One region of the Lacicoccus kunmingensis DSM 17847 genome, then DNA from elsewhere that is predicted to be linked to it. Evidence: riboswitches for the same ligand, from Rfam matches in the RefSeq annotation. Region 1 holds a riboswitch; each other region holds the start of a gene.

Region 1 (4,821 bases):
CTCTCTATATTAAAACTGTATTTAATTTTTATCATACAGGAAATGAATGCAGAGAAACATTAATCACGTTGATATACATTAATAGTCCGAGCATGTACTATGCTAAACGATAAAAATAAGAGCAATATTTGTAGAATTTTAACTAATAAGAAAATGCGATTTTAATTAACACAACAAGAGTTAGGATTGCAGATGAGATGACCCTTGTCGAAGTGCTTAAAAAGAAGAAAATTAAAGGTTCTGAGATTGATGTCTATGAAGAGTCAAAGATGAATAGTAATTTAATTGGCATGAAGAAAGTTGTCTTAACGCTGTATATGGGAAAATGTTTTAAATTTCTAGTCAAATATAATCTAGACAAATTAATTTATATAAGCGAAAACCTGAGTCTCAGCTGTTAATGTTTTTTTGTGAGTTTTGACTTCATCCTCGCTTACCGGGATATTAATAAGCAATTCAGCCCTTATAACCTTCGCACTTGGGGCTCGGGGACATAAGTTCTCAAAAGTTATTATTTTTTCTGGAGATATTTATGTTCCAACCTCAATATAAAAACACAACGTAAAATTGAGGTGTACCTATGAATCATTCAGCTTAATACTTATCGAGTTCCAGCATTTCTCTAAACGTTTCACCGTTATAATCTCTTCTAAAAATACCGCGTTTTTGCATTTCCGGGATGACTAAGTCGACAAAGTCTTCAAGACTTCCTGGGAGTGTTGGAGGCATCAAGTTAAATCCATCTGCGGCACCTTCATTCATCCATCTTTCTAATTCATCGACAATGTCTTCAGGTGTGCCAATGAGTGTTAAATGTCCACCTCCAGCGTTGAGATAACCAAGTAGTTCTCTGACTGTGGGATTTCTGTCTTCTATAATTTCTAAAATAGTTTGATAACGTCCAACAGGTCCTTTGAATTCTTCGACTGTCGGCAATTTTGGTACTTTTTCGTCGAGTTTCCATGATTTTGTATCTTGCTGAATAAAGAATTCGAGCTGATTAAGTGCAGTATCAATTGGAAGTAGGTTGTCTAATTTTGCTTTCTTTTCTTGCGCTTCTTCTTTCGTTTTACCCACGTAAGTCACTAGTCCGGGAAATACTTTGATATAGTTGTGTGGACGACGGCTTTCTTTTATGGCTTGATTTAATTTTTCACGATAAATATTTGCTTGTCTTAAGTTCCAAGAAACTGAATAGACAGCATCAGCATATTTCGCAGCAAGTGCAACACCTTCTTTTGAAGCCCCGGCTTGCATAGCCACTGGCTTACCCTCTTTTCTTAAAGGTAAAGTTAGCGGACCTTTAACTTGGAAGTTCTCACCATTGTGATTGAATGGCTGAATATTTTTATTTTTAGTAATTGTGTTATTTTCTTTATCTGGCTTGTAGCTTTCAATTGACCACGATTCAAATAATTTATTCATGACTTCAGCAAATTCATCCGCTTTCTTATAACGAACGGCTCTCTCAGGCAATTCAGGTATACTGTGGTTTTGTGCTTCGCGGTCGGTCATTGATGTCACTAGATTCCATCCCATGCGTCCTTTTGTTATGTGTTGCAGTGTGAGTAACTGTCTTGCTGTGGTAAATGGGTTATTAAATGTACCTGAAATAGTTGAAACTAGTCCAACGTTATCTGTGACTTTACTCATAGCAGTTAATGCAACAACTGGGTCAAAATAACTCGCTGGTAATTCTGTTGGACTATCTGCGGGGAAGGCTTGTGAATCTGCAAAAAATACGGCATCAAATTTTCCGCGTTCTGCAATTTTTGCCAGATTTTCATAATAATCAATTGTCGTGAATTCATTGACACTCGAATCATCTTCTAACCATGCTGCCTGATGATGACCCACACCATACATTAAAATTCCTATATTTAACTGTTTAGAATTATTCATAATATATACCGCCTAGTTCATAGTAAGTCCGCCGTCTACCGTGATGTTTTGTCCTGTAACCCCATCTGCTGCCTCAGAACAAAGATAAACAACCATATTAGCAACGTCTTGTGGTGTTGTTACTTTTCTCAATGGTGTGGACTGTGCGATTAAATCAAATACTTCTGGTGTTGTGACTGCACTTGCGTCTGTTGTTTTCAGTAAACCGCCAGAAACAACATTTGCTCGGATACCATACTGTCCAAGTTCTGCTGCAACGTTTCTGGTGAATCCAATTAAAGCAGCTTTTGCAGTAGTGTACTCGTGATATGGTACTACAGGATTTTGATATAGATTCGTTCCAATACTGATAATTGCACCGTCTTTACGTTCTAAAAACTGTGGTATTACACTTTGTGATACGTTGAATGCAGCTTTTAGTGTCCCGTCTAACTGTTGCTCGTAATCTTTATAAGTTAAATCTTTAAATGCTTTTTGAGTGGTTGGATCAAATTTAAAATTAACGAGTGCATTGTTTACAACAACATCAATCTGGCCAAAATGTTCAGTTCCTTTTTTAACTAACTGTTCAACTGCTTCACGGTCTGTAATGTCCGCTTGAATCGCAATGGCTTGTGCTCCAATTTCTTTTTTTAACTTCTCCGACTCTTCTTTACTGTTGTTGTAGTTAATTATGACATTAAAGCCTTTTTCACTTAGCGCTTTTACGATATAGCTGCCAAGTCCTCTTCCGCTTCCTGTTACTAAAACTGTCCTTGTCAAATAAATCACTCCTATAATTTTTTAGAATAAAAAAATACGCAGCCTTCATAGGAAAGTTACGTATCGAGAGTAATTTATATGCCCACAAGGACATAGATATACAACTGTATCGATGTAACACTTTCCTACGCCAGTTTTAACTAGATCAGGTTCAAAGGGTCTGAGGTTACCCTCATCTCAGTTTATAAAAACGCCCCTAGTGCGAATCTATTCTATTTAACATCATTGTAGTACTTTACAAAGATACGTCAAGTAAATCACAAATTATGTGAATTGAAACAAACACAATTCAAATTCAAATCTGTAACTGTACTGCTATCTAGTTTTTATATGATTGATAGAATGTTAAAAGATGGTTATCAGCATAATTAAAATCTAATTTTATTTGCTATATTTAACTTTTTAGAGTAACTTGAGCTTATTGATTGAATAATTAAATAGTTAAGACCACTGGAAGTGTCTTTGAAAAAGGCTGAGATTAAAGTGTAGACTTTGGGATTCCGGGAACCTGATACAGTTCATACTGACGTAGGAAAGTGGCGAAAGTAATAGTTGTCCCTGCGCCGCACACCTAAATTCCTACTGTCAGCACAATCATGGAAATCATCAGTGTAAATCCCATACCGTATTTTTTGGAGATTTTCGGAATGAACGGTGAGAACAAACCAAAAACGACGAGCAGCAGAATATTCATAAAACCAACCATAGTAGTGCTTCTATTCAGTTCTTCGGTAAAGAATGGTACAAGCGGCCTGACAGGAGAGATTGGCGATCTTAAAGTCGCACCAATCAGTACAATTGCAATAAACAATAAAATAGAATAAATAAAATGCTTATCTATTTTATTTGAAGAACCCCTCCATACAATAACTCCGGAATCTTGAGTTTCATCAATTTGTTTCCGTCTCATATCATACAATCCTCAGTAGGTGTACATTACTGGAGAATTTTTGCAGAAAAAAAGCCCGCTCGGTCAGCGGGCTGAACTTTTAGTTTTCAAATTTGGCCATTTTATTCGCTTTTTCTTCATACTTAGGGAATTTATCTTTCAGCCATAATACTAACAATACGAGCAGGTAAGCACCAGCAGCTGTTGCTATTAGGGTATACATTATTGTGCTGAATTCCATGTTAAATGCCTGGCCGAAAATCGCATCTTTAAAGCCAGACACGACGAATGCCATCGGCAGGAATTCATAAAGCGTTTGATAGAAATTGTTTGCAGTTTCTATCGGGAAAGTTCCGCCGCTTGATGATAACTGTACAATCAGCAGTACGATTCCGAGGAATTTGCCGAAGTTGCCGAATATCATTACCAGCAATCCTATAATGGAAATGGAAACGAGTGACCATACAAGCATCGCAAAGTAAAATCTCCAGTGGCTGGCAATCTCAATCTGCATTATCCAGACAATTGTAGCATACAGCAGAGTTGTAATGATTACCGAGTGAGATAAAAACAGCAGACCGCGGCTGAGCCACTGGCTGAATACATTTTTCTTATTTTCGAATATTTTATTCATCGGGTATACAACATTAAATGTAATAGCTCCGATATACAGGCTGACTGCAATAACTAACGGTGCAAAACTCTGCGCATAGTTTTGTGTATCCACCATGGATTCAATATCCAGGTTAACAGGACTTGCAATCGCTTCTGCTCCCTCATCACTGAAAACAATATTCTGTTCTTCTATGTCCGCAAGCAGCTCGTTAAATCTGGTATCAACCTCTGTAAGTGCTTCTGCCATTTCGCTGGAGCCTGCTTTCAACTCGCTGATACCGCCGTTCATTTGCACAATACCTGAATTCAATTCAGAAGCGCCGCCAGCAAGCTGTGTGCTGGATTCATTTAACTGGCCTGCTCCATTTTCAAGTTCTGACTGTGCACCTTGAACCGACTGTGCGTAATTTCCAAGCATTGGTGCCAGCTGAGTGATCTGTTCTGTAAATTGCTGTTCACCATTATACAGTGTTGCTGCTCCCTCGCTGACTTGCGAAGCGCCGCTTTCAAGGTTGTTTGCGCCTTCTGTTAACTGCGCTGAGCTGTCTTCGAGCTGGCCAAGTCCATCGTCAAGCTCGACTGCACCGTTCTTCAGCTCAGCAATGGCATCTTGTGCCTCATCACTCTGGTCGGACAAACTGCCGAGTTCGCTA
Region 2 (4,821 bases), on a different contig from region 1:
CTGAATCATGAGAAGGTGCACTATGCAAAAGCGAGTGATATCAGAGTGTCATCGTATGATGATGTGCAGCTTAACCTGGACGGTGAGTTCGGCGGTGTACTGCCTGCGCGCTTTGTCAACCACCAGCAGCACATTGCTTTTCGTGTGCCTGATAAATTTTATGAAGAACAAATGTATAATTGATGATAAGGACAACACAGTGATTTTTCACTGTGTTGTTTAGTATTTAATCTACAGGAGGTTAATATGAAGCTCACTATTTTCGCAACGACAGATGTTCACGGCGCAATTTATCCATATAACTATTTCGATCAGAAACCCGTCAATCACGGCCTGATCAATTTAAAATACTATATTGATCAGTATAAAAAAGACCATCCTGACGAGATTGTGATGACAGTGGATAATGGTGATCTGCTCCAGGGGGATGTTTGGAGCGACTATGACGTGGAGCACAGAGACGCACCGCTGATTGCCGGACTTCTGAACGACATGTATGATGTAGTCGGCCTCGGCAACCATGAATTTAATTTTGGGCTGGATTATTTAAATGATATTTTTAATAAAGTAAATATACCAATTATCAATTCGAATATAGATTTTTTGGACAATCCTTTAAAAGATAAAGTGGACAGGCATGTCCTGATGCCGTGTGATACGACGGACGGCAGGCTGAACATCGGATTTGTCAGTGCCGTGCCGACACAGATTATGAAGTGGGACAAATATAACCTGGAAGGCAATGTGGAAGTATCTTCGATGAAAGAGTCCATTGATGCGGAAGTACAGGTGCTGAAAGACCGTGGTGCAGATCTCGTCATTCTTCTGTCCCATTCCGGAATGAGCCGGGCGAAGGAAGATATGGAACGATTCGGTGAGAATCAGACGTTTCTGATGACCTTCCTGAAAGACATCGACGGCATCGTCTTCGGCCATACACACGAACTGTTTCCACATGATGGTTACGAAATCGATGTGAGCACGCTCGATATCGTCAAAGGGACGGTGAACGGCGTGCCGATGGTGCAACCGGGCGTGCAGGCGAGTCATCTCGGCAAGCTGACTTTTGAAATCGACATGACAGACGGCGTGCAGATTACAGATTCCAAAGCCCAGCTGATCAATGCGGAATCGATTGAACTGACACCGGAATACTTATCACGTTATGAAACCCGTCATGATGAAGTGCTCAAATTTCTGAGCACTGAATTCGGAGAAATAAAGACCCCGTGGCACTCGTATTTTTCAAGGGTGGCGCCGTCCTACTCAGTACAGGCAGTGGCCGAAGCGGTTAAGGATTATACTTTTAAAATCAGAGATGACATTGAACTTCCGGATCTTCCGGTACTGGCGTTTTCTTCGGCAGTGAAATCCGGACGCGACGGTGCGACTGACTTTACGGTCATAGATGCGGGAACATTCACTTTGAGCGATGCAATCGATATTTACAAGCATGCGAACAGCTTCAAGATCATCAAAGTGACCGGTGATATACTGAAGGAATGGCTCGAATGGAGCGCCTCCCAGTTTACATCGGATAAAGATGAGAACATCCTGTCCCCGAACCGCTCGCGTGCAGGGTTTCCCGGATACAATTTTGATGTGTTCATCGATCTCGAATATACGATTGATATTTCACAGCCGCCGAGATACTCGAGTTCCGCGAAAAAGATCAGCGATTCACAACGAATCGTCTCGGTTTCATATAGAGGCAGGGAAATCAGACCGGACGATGCGTTCCTCATCCCGGCACACAACTACCGGGTTGCGTATACACCGTTTTTAAGAGACCAGGAAGTGCTGTATGAATCGGATAAATCGATACGTGACATCGTCATCGATTACATGAAAACTGAACCCGAATTTGAACTGAAACATCCAATAACGGTGGTACCTTCCGGCAAATATTACTTTATTTCTGCGACAAAAGCACGGGATTACATCAAAGATGAACCGATCAGGCATATCAGAACAATTGATGATGGTTTCAGCTGGTACGAAATTGAAATGTAAGAGGGATATAAATGACACAACCCGTTAAGAATGAATATTATACAAGTACAGTTTTGGACTATACACACCAGGGACTCGGTGTAGTGAAAATCGACAACTATCCGATCTTCGTCCAGGACGTGCTGAAAGATGAAGAAATAGAATTCAAAGTGATCAAGGCGAATAAAAAGTTCGGCTACGGCAAGATGACAAAAGTGATTGAGCCGGCGCGTGAACGGATTGTACCGCCGTGTGAATATTATTATCAGTGCGGCGGCTGTCAGATTCAGCCGCTCAGTTACAATGAACAGCAGACGTTCAAAAAGGGTACTGTTGAAGCGAACATCAACCGCCAGGCGAAGCTCGGTGTGGATGTGCATGAGACGATCGGCATGGATGCGCCGAGTTATTATCGCAACAAGTCACAGATTCCCGTGCAGAAAGTGAACGGTGAGCTGAAGCTTGGACTGTACAGACCGCGGAGCCATGACATCATTGATATCAAGCACTGCATGATTCAAAAGAACATTCATAACGATATTATGAATGAAGTCCGTGAGCTGCTTAAAACGTTCAATATATCCATTTATGACGAGCATAAGCATAAAGGGCTGCTGCGTCATCTGATCATCCGCTCGAACCATGATGATTCTGAAGTCCAGGTGGGCTTTATTACAAATGGCCATAAAAATCCATTCGGCGATATCATAAAGATACTGGTTGAAAAATTTCCGACGATTACGAGCATCGTTCAGAATATCAACATGGATAAGACAAATGTAATTTACGGTTCCGAGACGAAAGTGCTGTATGGCGCTGAATACATTACCGACCAACTACTCGGCAAAAAATTCAATATCCGTGCGCGTTCGTTTTACCAAGTGAACCATGAACAGACGGAAAAACTGTACAACGAAGCGCTGAAAATTGCTGACTTGAAAGGTGACGAGACAATCATCGATACGTACTGCGGTATCGGGACCATCGGTCAGGTCGCAGCAGATCACGTGAAGAAGATCATCGGAATCGAAGTCGTGGACTCCGCCGTTGAAGATGCCCGAGAGAACGCGAAACTTAACGGCATCGATAATGCAGAGTATTATTTGGGCAAATCCGAAGTCGTTATGAAGCAGCTTGTGGCGGATGGTATCAAGCCGGATCTCGTATTCGTCGACCCGCCGAGAAAAGGCTGTCATGAAGACTTTTTGAACAGTCTGGTTGAAGTGGCACCGGAAAAGATCGTTTATATTTCATGTAACCCGAGCACGCTGCAGCGGGACTTGAAAATATTGAGCGAGCAAGGCGGTTATTCAGTCAACCCGGTCACGCCGGTGGATCTCTTCCCACAGACAAACCATGTGGAAGCAGTGACGATGCTGACGAAACAGTGATGGGGAGATTATGGACTACTTACGACGGTAAAGGTGAGCAATATAAAATGACCAACCGCGATAAGAAATAGAACTTTCCTTGAAGTATTTGAACAACTCAGATATATTTGAAGCATAAACCAAATACGTTCCAACTGGGGGCAGTCTGAAAGGCTTGAGAAGTACCCTTTGAACCTGAACTGGTTAATACCAGCGGAGGGAAGTGGATAAATTTATTATTGAATAAAAATCAAATCAATATATAAACATCAATCCTTTCCTCCTTCAGTCGGAACGACTCACAGGAGGAATTTTTTTATGCGTTTTTCAGAAGAGTTGAGAGAAAGAACGAAAGACAGCTGGGACAAAAGTGTGAATCACCCGTTTGTAAAGGACATCGCCAAAGGCGATCTGCCGCTTGAAACATTCAAGAATTATATTATGCAGGATATTTATTATTTGAAGCATTACGGGAAAGTCCATGCATTCGCAGCGGCTCATGCGGATGACTTCAGTGTGTCTGCGAGCCTGGCTGAAAAAGCGAAGACTACTGCTGAAGCGGAACTGACGGTCCATAAGGAACATGCTGAAATTTTGAACATCACAGATGAGGATATCAAAAACTTCAAACCGGCACCGACAGCCTATGCCTATACGTCACATTTGTACAGGGCATCATTATCAGGCAGCCTCGCTCAGATCATCGCGGCAATACTGCCGTGCTACTGGCTGTATGCGGATATCGGGATGAAATATAAAGACGAGAATCCGGATGAGGAAATCTACCGCAACTGGATTCAGATGTACGCCAGCGACTGGTTCCAGGAATCGACGCAGGAAATGATTGATCTCATGGATGAACTGGCAGACAAAGCCGGCGAGGATGAAAGGAAAAAAATCATCGAACAGTTTGTCATCGCAAAAAACTATGAACTGGCATTCTGGGAGATGTCATATACTTTTGAGAAGTGGCTGTCGGAAGCGTAATGTATGTTTTATTCGTCTGTATCAAGGGAAGATGGAGAGAAAGCGTATACAATGAAGCATCTTTTCATTAGAACACATAAACGCAACTTTAAGAGGGGGCAGAATTTTATGTCTGTAAGAAAAGATATTAGCCGTATTAACGAAAAAGAGGATGCAATAGGGGTACTGACGTTATATTTGAACACGGATGCAAGTAACCCGGATTTGAATAACGGTGAGTGGAAAATCCACTTGAAAAACGAGATTAAGGAAATGAAGAATTATGCTGATAATACAGCACAGGAACCTGAGAAGAAAGTATTGAAGAAACTGCTTAAAAAGGTTGAGGGCCGCGTAGGAGAGTTGCAGATGGAACTGCAGAAAGGTCTGATGATTACAGCTTCGGCCGACGAGGAGCTGTGGGAAGAAAAGATTCTGCAGGTACCTGTCACAACCACACTGCATTGGGAGAAGATACCTGCCATGCAGCAGC
Region 3 (4,821 bases), on a different contig from region 1:
TCCTGGTACAAAAGAACTTGAGGAATTTAAACAGATTGCGACTAAAGCGGATGCCATAATAATTGGAACGCCGAACTTCCATACTTCATTTTCAGGGATATTGAAAAATGCTTTGGACCATTTATCATTTGATCAGTTTGAAGAAAAGCCGGTCGCCCTGTACTGTACAAGCGGCGGTATGCGGAACACAGATCCGCTGGCCCAGCTGAGAATAGTAATGAGAGGACTGCATGCGCTGGCTCTGCCGACCCAGCTCTGTGCAAGCAGTTCCGATTATAAGAAAGATGAAAATGGCAAGTATAGCGAACTAAGTAATGAGATGAAGCAAAGAATCGGCAAGATGGTGGATTCATTAATCTCACTCGCGGGTATGACTAAAAGTAAGCATCATATTTGATGCTTACTTTTTTATGGTATTGCTTTTATGCCATACAAGTATACAAAGGAAAAGGATAAAAAATATGTTGAATAAAGATAAAGACGATTTGCCATTATTGTTGTTGAGTGCCATCATGGGGATTTTTGTCATAGCATTTATCGTTTCGGAAACAACAGGCAATAGAAATTATCAGTCTGAATATACATTTGATGAAGCTGTTTCAGCTCATATGGAGAAAAATACGCAGGATGTCACCATTGAAGATGGCGAGTTGACGGATGCTGACGAAAACCAAATCAGAGAATATATGAGTACCGATAAAGACCATTATCCTCTGCAGCATATGGATTTGCGCGATAAAGTGGATGCCGAAACTGAAATCTTGAATGAGATATTGGAGGGCAAGGGCGTACTTGAAAACCATGGAGAAACTTTTTTGGAAGCTCAAAATATACATGATATCAATGTGCTGTACTTGATCAGCCATGCGCAACTGGAGACCGGGAATGGTCAGTCGGAACTGGCGCAGGGCATTAAAACAGATGAAACCTATTACAATTTTTTCGGCATCGGTGCTTTTGATAAACAAGCAGTGGAAGCGGGGGCGAGTTACGCTGAGCAGGTAAACTGGACGTCTCCTGAAGCGGCTATACTGGGCGGCGCAGAGTTCATAAGTGATAATTATGTCAACAATTATCAAAATACGTTATATAAAATGAGATGGAACCCTGAAAATCCGGGCAATCATCAATATGCTACGGACATCAGATGGCCGGTTATCATCGCTGATATAATGTCCTCATATTATAATGAATATAATTTAAATACTGGAAAAATGGAGTATACGGAATACCGTAATGAAGATTAAAACGTCACCATCATTTAATGGCGACGTTTTTTTAATCTAAAAAATTACGGACGGTATGATCAATGTCATCTGATTCGGCAATTGCTGAAATTACTGAGATGCCATCCGCACCGTTAGAAATGCAATCGGTATAGTTGCTTTCTGTTATTCCGCCGATGGCGACCATCGGCAGCTGTCCTATCTTTTGGCGCATCAACTTCAGCCCGGAAACACCTATCGCATCCCCCGCATCGTCTTTGGACCCTGTTGGAAATACTGGACCTGTACCGATGTAACTGACATTGTCGAGGTTGCTTGCGGCAAGTTCGGTTTCATCGCGTACAGACAGACCCACCAACTTATCATCGAAATATGCAGGCAAACTGTCAGGGTCCATATCATCCTGACCGATATGGATACCGTCGGCTTTCACTGCCAGTGCCAGCTCTACATCATCGTTAATAATAAAGGGCACATTGTACCTGGCGGTCAGCTCCTGTACTGAAAGAGCAAAGTCTTTAAGCGCTTCTCCTGTCAGGGCCCCTTGTCCTTTTTCCCGCAGTTGGAATAAAGTGATTCCGCTCTGTAATGCCTGTTCTATAATGGAAAGGCTTGTGTTTGTCTCTCCGCTATTTGAGCCATAAATAAAATAAAGTCTTAAATCAGCTTTATTCATGGATTTTAACAACCTTGTCTTTTAAGATATCATCATCATTTAAATACAGCGCATCGATATAATTTGGCAGGAAAGTGCCTGGACCGGCGGTGTTTTTCTCTGCTGCTGATTCGGCACAAAGATTATAGTAGCTTACGGCATTGCCAACAGCGTTATTTACATCGTTATTTGTGGCGATGAAGGCCAGTATGACAGCGCCGAGAAGGCATCCGGACCCCGTTATCTTGCCTTGCAGATAATGACCATTATGAAGAGTGTATTTTTGATCATGTGTAACGACCGCGTCTGTTTCACCTGTGACCAGAACAGGTATTTCATATTTACGGAAGGTATTTTCAGCGATTTCAAGCGCATCGCTTTCCTCAGTGGAATCCACGCCTCGTGAAGTGCCTTCTGCACCTGATAAAGCGAGCATTTCACTTCTGTTTCCTTTGATGAAGTCTATATCGTATTTTTCTATCAGTTCATCAACAAGGTTTTTTCTGAAGGAGGAGGCACCATAACCGACCGGATCCAATACTACAGGAACGTTATTTTTATTTGCCTGGGCAATCATTTCTGACATCAGTTCTTTTTTATGTGCGTCTGCTGTTCCAATATTAATCAACAATCCGTGGGCAACTTTCATCAGTGATTCCGCCTCGTCTTTTTCACCGCTCATAATTGGTGATGCACCGAGGGCAATCAGTCCATTGGCAGTAAAGTTTTTAACGACATCGTTTGTTATGCACACAATCAGCGGCGGTTCTTCACGCAGTGTTTTAATAAATGGCATAATTTTATAATTCTCCTTTATAAGCAAAATGGTTTATCGGTCCGTCGCCTCTGCCGATTTCCGGAGTTTCTTCTATGGCTTTGGTTATATAATTTTTACCGATGTGGAAAGCATCATCCAAAGATTTACCTTTAGCCAGTTCTGCCGTAATGACTGCTGAAAATGTACAACCTGTTCCATGGGTATGATTGGTGTCCACTCTGTCAGAGGACAGACTGCTCTCATTATCTTTTTCAAACAGGTAATCAACGGCTGCGCCTTTCAAGTGCCCCCCCTTTATGATGACGCTGTTCACGCCGATATCTTCAATGAATACTTTGGCAGCTTTTCTTACATCTTCTTCGTTTTCGATATCGACCCCTGTAAGCTTTTCCGCTTCCATAATATTTGGAGTCACCGTCAAGGCGACGGGGAGCAGTTCATTCTTCAAGTAATCTATCGCATCTTCACTGATCAGGTTATGACCGGATGTTGAAATCATGACCGGATCGATGACGAGCGGAATTTCATATTTGGTGACGTAATCCTTTAAAACTTTCATCATCTCTTCAGTGGCAATCATGCCGCTTTTCATTGCATTAGGAATTTCATCGGAAAATATACTTTCAAGCTGTGCTTCCAGAAAGTCTGCGGGGACATGAAATACATCCTGTACCCCCAACGTATTTTGTGCCGTGAGCGAGGTGACTGCCGACATGCCGTAAACCTCTCTTGAGTGAAAAGATTTTATATCTGCCAGAACACCGGCGCCGCCTGTAGGGTCAGTTCCTGCAACCGTCAGAGCAATTGGTAAACCTTGTGCCATTTCCTCTCCATCCTTCCTTTTATAGAAAATAAAAAGCCCGTTTCCGGCAATGAAATCATTGCAGAAGCGGGCTTAGTAATATAAATAACAGCACACACCAAAAGAGCATCATAGTCTATAGAAATATATTTGGTTAGCTGTTTGATATTTATGTACTAAACCACTTCCTTACGCTAGAATTACCCAGATCAAGTCGAAGGGATCAGCACTTCCTGATAATTGCTTATCAGAAATCTGCTATCTCAGCTAAATGCACCCCTAGTGGTACTGTTATTTACTTAGTTTTATGATAAATGTGTAAAGCATGTAAGTCAACTGACTTGGTTATACACTTGAAAGTTATTCACTTTCTTTTATACGCCATGGATGACTGTAGATATTGAATGAATTGCCTCTTACAAATCCGACTGCTGTAATATTCAGATCATGCGCCAATTCGACTGCGAGATCTGTAGGTGCGGACTTGCTCAGAACGATTCCAACACCTATTTTAGCGGCTTTTGTCAAAACTTCAGATGAAATCCGGCCGCTGAATACAAGTATTTTATCTCTGACAGAAATATTATTTTCAACGCAGTAGCCGTACAATTTATCCAGAGCGTTATGACGGCCGATATCACCACGGTGAACGACAGTGCCTTCAGAGCTTCCGAGACTTGCATTATGAATGCCGCCGGTTTCCTTGAAAATTGTGCTTGTCGTCTGCATTTCAATCATCAGTCTGCTTATCTGTTCCGGATTCAATGTCGTCTTACTCATGGATACTTTGGCAGTGTCCACATCATTCTGAAAGTAGAATTGACGGCTTTTACCACAGCATGAGCCGAGTATACGTTTGGAATACTGGAAGTGGTCTGTAGGAATCGATTTATTCAGCTTTATATGACAGAATCCGCCTCTGTCATCAAGGTTGATGGACTTGATGTCTTTATAAGATCTGATTGCGCCTTCAGACGCAAGGAAACCTATGACCAGCTCCTGCAGATGTTCTGGAGAGCAGACGAGGGTGGCAAACTCAATATCGTTTATATAAATAGTCAACGGGAATTCCTCTGCGACTACATCATCTATATCAGAAAATTGCCTGTCCTGGTATCTGACAATTTTTCTGTGTGTCGTTATTTCCATTTTATTACCTCTTTAAAAATATTTTCGAAAACATTTCACAATTTAGACAAAATGTATTGTCGCAATTGTGACGAACATATATACTCCATTATAGCAAACAAATACATTTTATATGATAACCTGAATTATTCATACTTCCCAGTTGAATCCTCAATTGAGTCAAAATCATATGATTTCTGAGATTTTCTCTATTAACTTGGCAAAATCAAAG

Evidence for each region. Region 1 has a riboswitch for thiamine pyrophosphate ahead of BO48_RS08390 (3-oxoacyl-ACP reductase). Riboswitches for the same ligand answer to the same signal wherever they lie in the genome.
Region 2: linked by a shared signal. The riboswitch ahead of tenA (thiaminase II) and the one ahead of BO48_RS08390 (3-oxoacyl-ACP reductase) in region 1 are both predicted to bind thiamine pyrophosphate.
Region 3: linked by a shared signal. The riboswitch ahead of thiD (bifunctional hydroxymethylpyrimidine kinase/phosphomethylpyrimidine kinase) and the one ahead of BO48_RS08390 (3-oxoacyl-ACP reductase) in region 1 are both predicted to bind thiamine pyrophosphate.

What each region holds. Positions count from the first base shown of each region.
Region 1 is NZ_JCANUC010000007.1:2,533-7,353, forward strand. Features, by position in the region: gene BO48_RS08380 (NAD(P)-dependent oxidoreductase) at 165-401, shown strand; gene BO48_RS08385 (NtaA/DmoA family FMN-dependent monooxygenase) at 595-1,902, opposite strand; gene BO48_RS08390 (3-oxoacyl-ACP reductase) at 1,915-2,664, opposite strand; TPP riboswitch at 2,770-2,872, opposite strand; TPP riboswitch at 3,107-3,216, shown strand; gene BO48_RS08395 (hypothetical protein) at 3,236-3,574, opposite strand; gene BO48_RS08400 (YhgE/Pip domain-containing protein) at 3,654-4,821, opposite strand, start outside.
Region 2 is NZ_JCANUC010000010.1:86,276-91,096, forward strand. Features, by position in the region: gene BO48_RS10715 (diacylglycerol kinase) at 1-183, shown strand, start outside; gene BO48_RS10720 (5'-nucleotidase C-terminal domain-containing protein) at 247-2,013, shown strand; gene rlmD (23S rRNA (uracil(1939)-C(5))-methyltransferase RlmD) at 2,025-3,383, shown strand; TPP riboswitch at 3,510-3,601, shown strand; gene tenA (thiaminase II) at 3,681-4,349, shown strand; gene BO48_RS10735 (VLRF1 family aeRF1-type release factor) at 4,458-4,821, shown strand, end outside.
Region 3 is NZ_JCANUC010000012.1:69-4,889, reverse strand. Features, by position in the region: gene BO48_RS11270 (NADPH-dependent FMN reductase) at 1-397, shown strand, start outside; gene BO48_RS11265 (N-acetylglucosaminidase) at 462-1,247, shown strand; gene thiE (thiamine phosphate synthase) at 1,279-1,902, opposite strand; gene thiM (hydroxyethylthiazole kinase) at 1,895-2,677, opposite strand; gene thiD (bifunctional hydroxymethylpyrimidine kinase/phosphomethylpyrimidine kinase) at 2,682-3,482, opposite strand; TPP riboswitch at 3,631-3,752, opposite strand; gene fdhD (formate dehydrogenase accessory sulfurtransferase FdhD) at 3,822-4,610, opposite strand.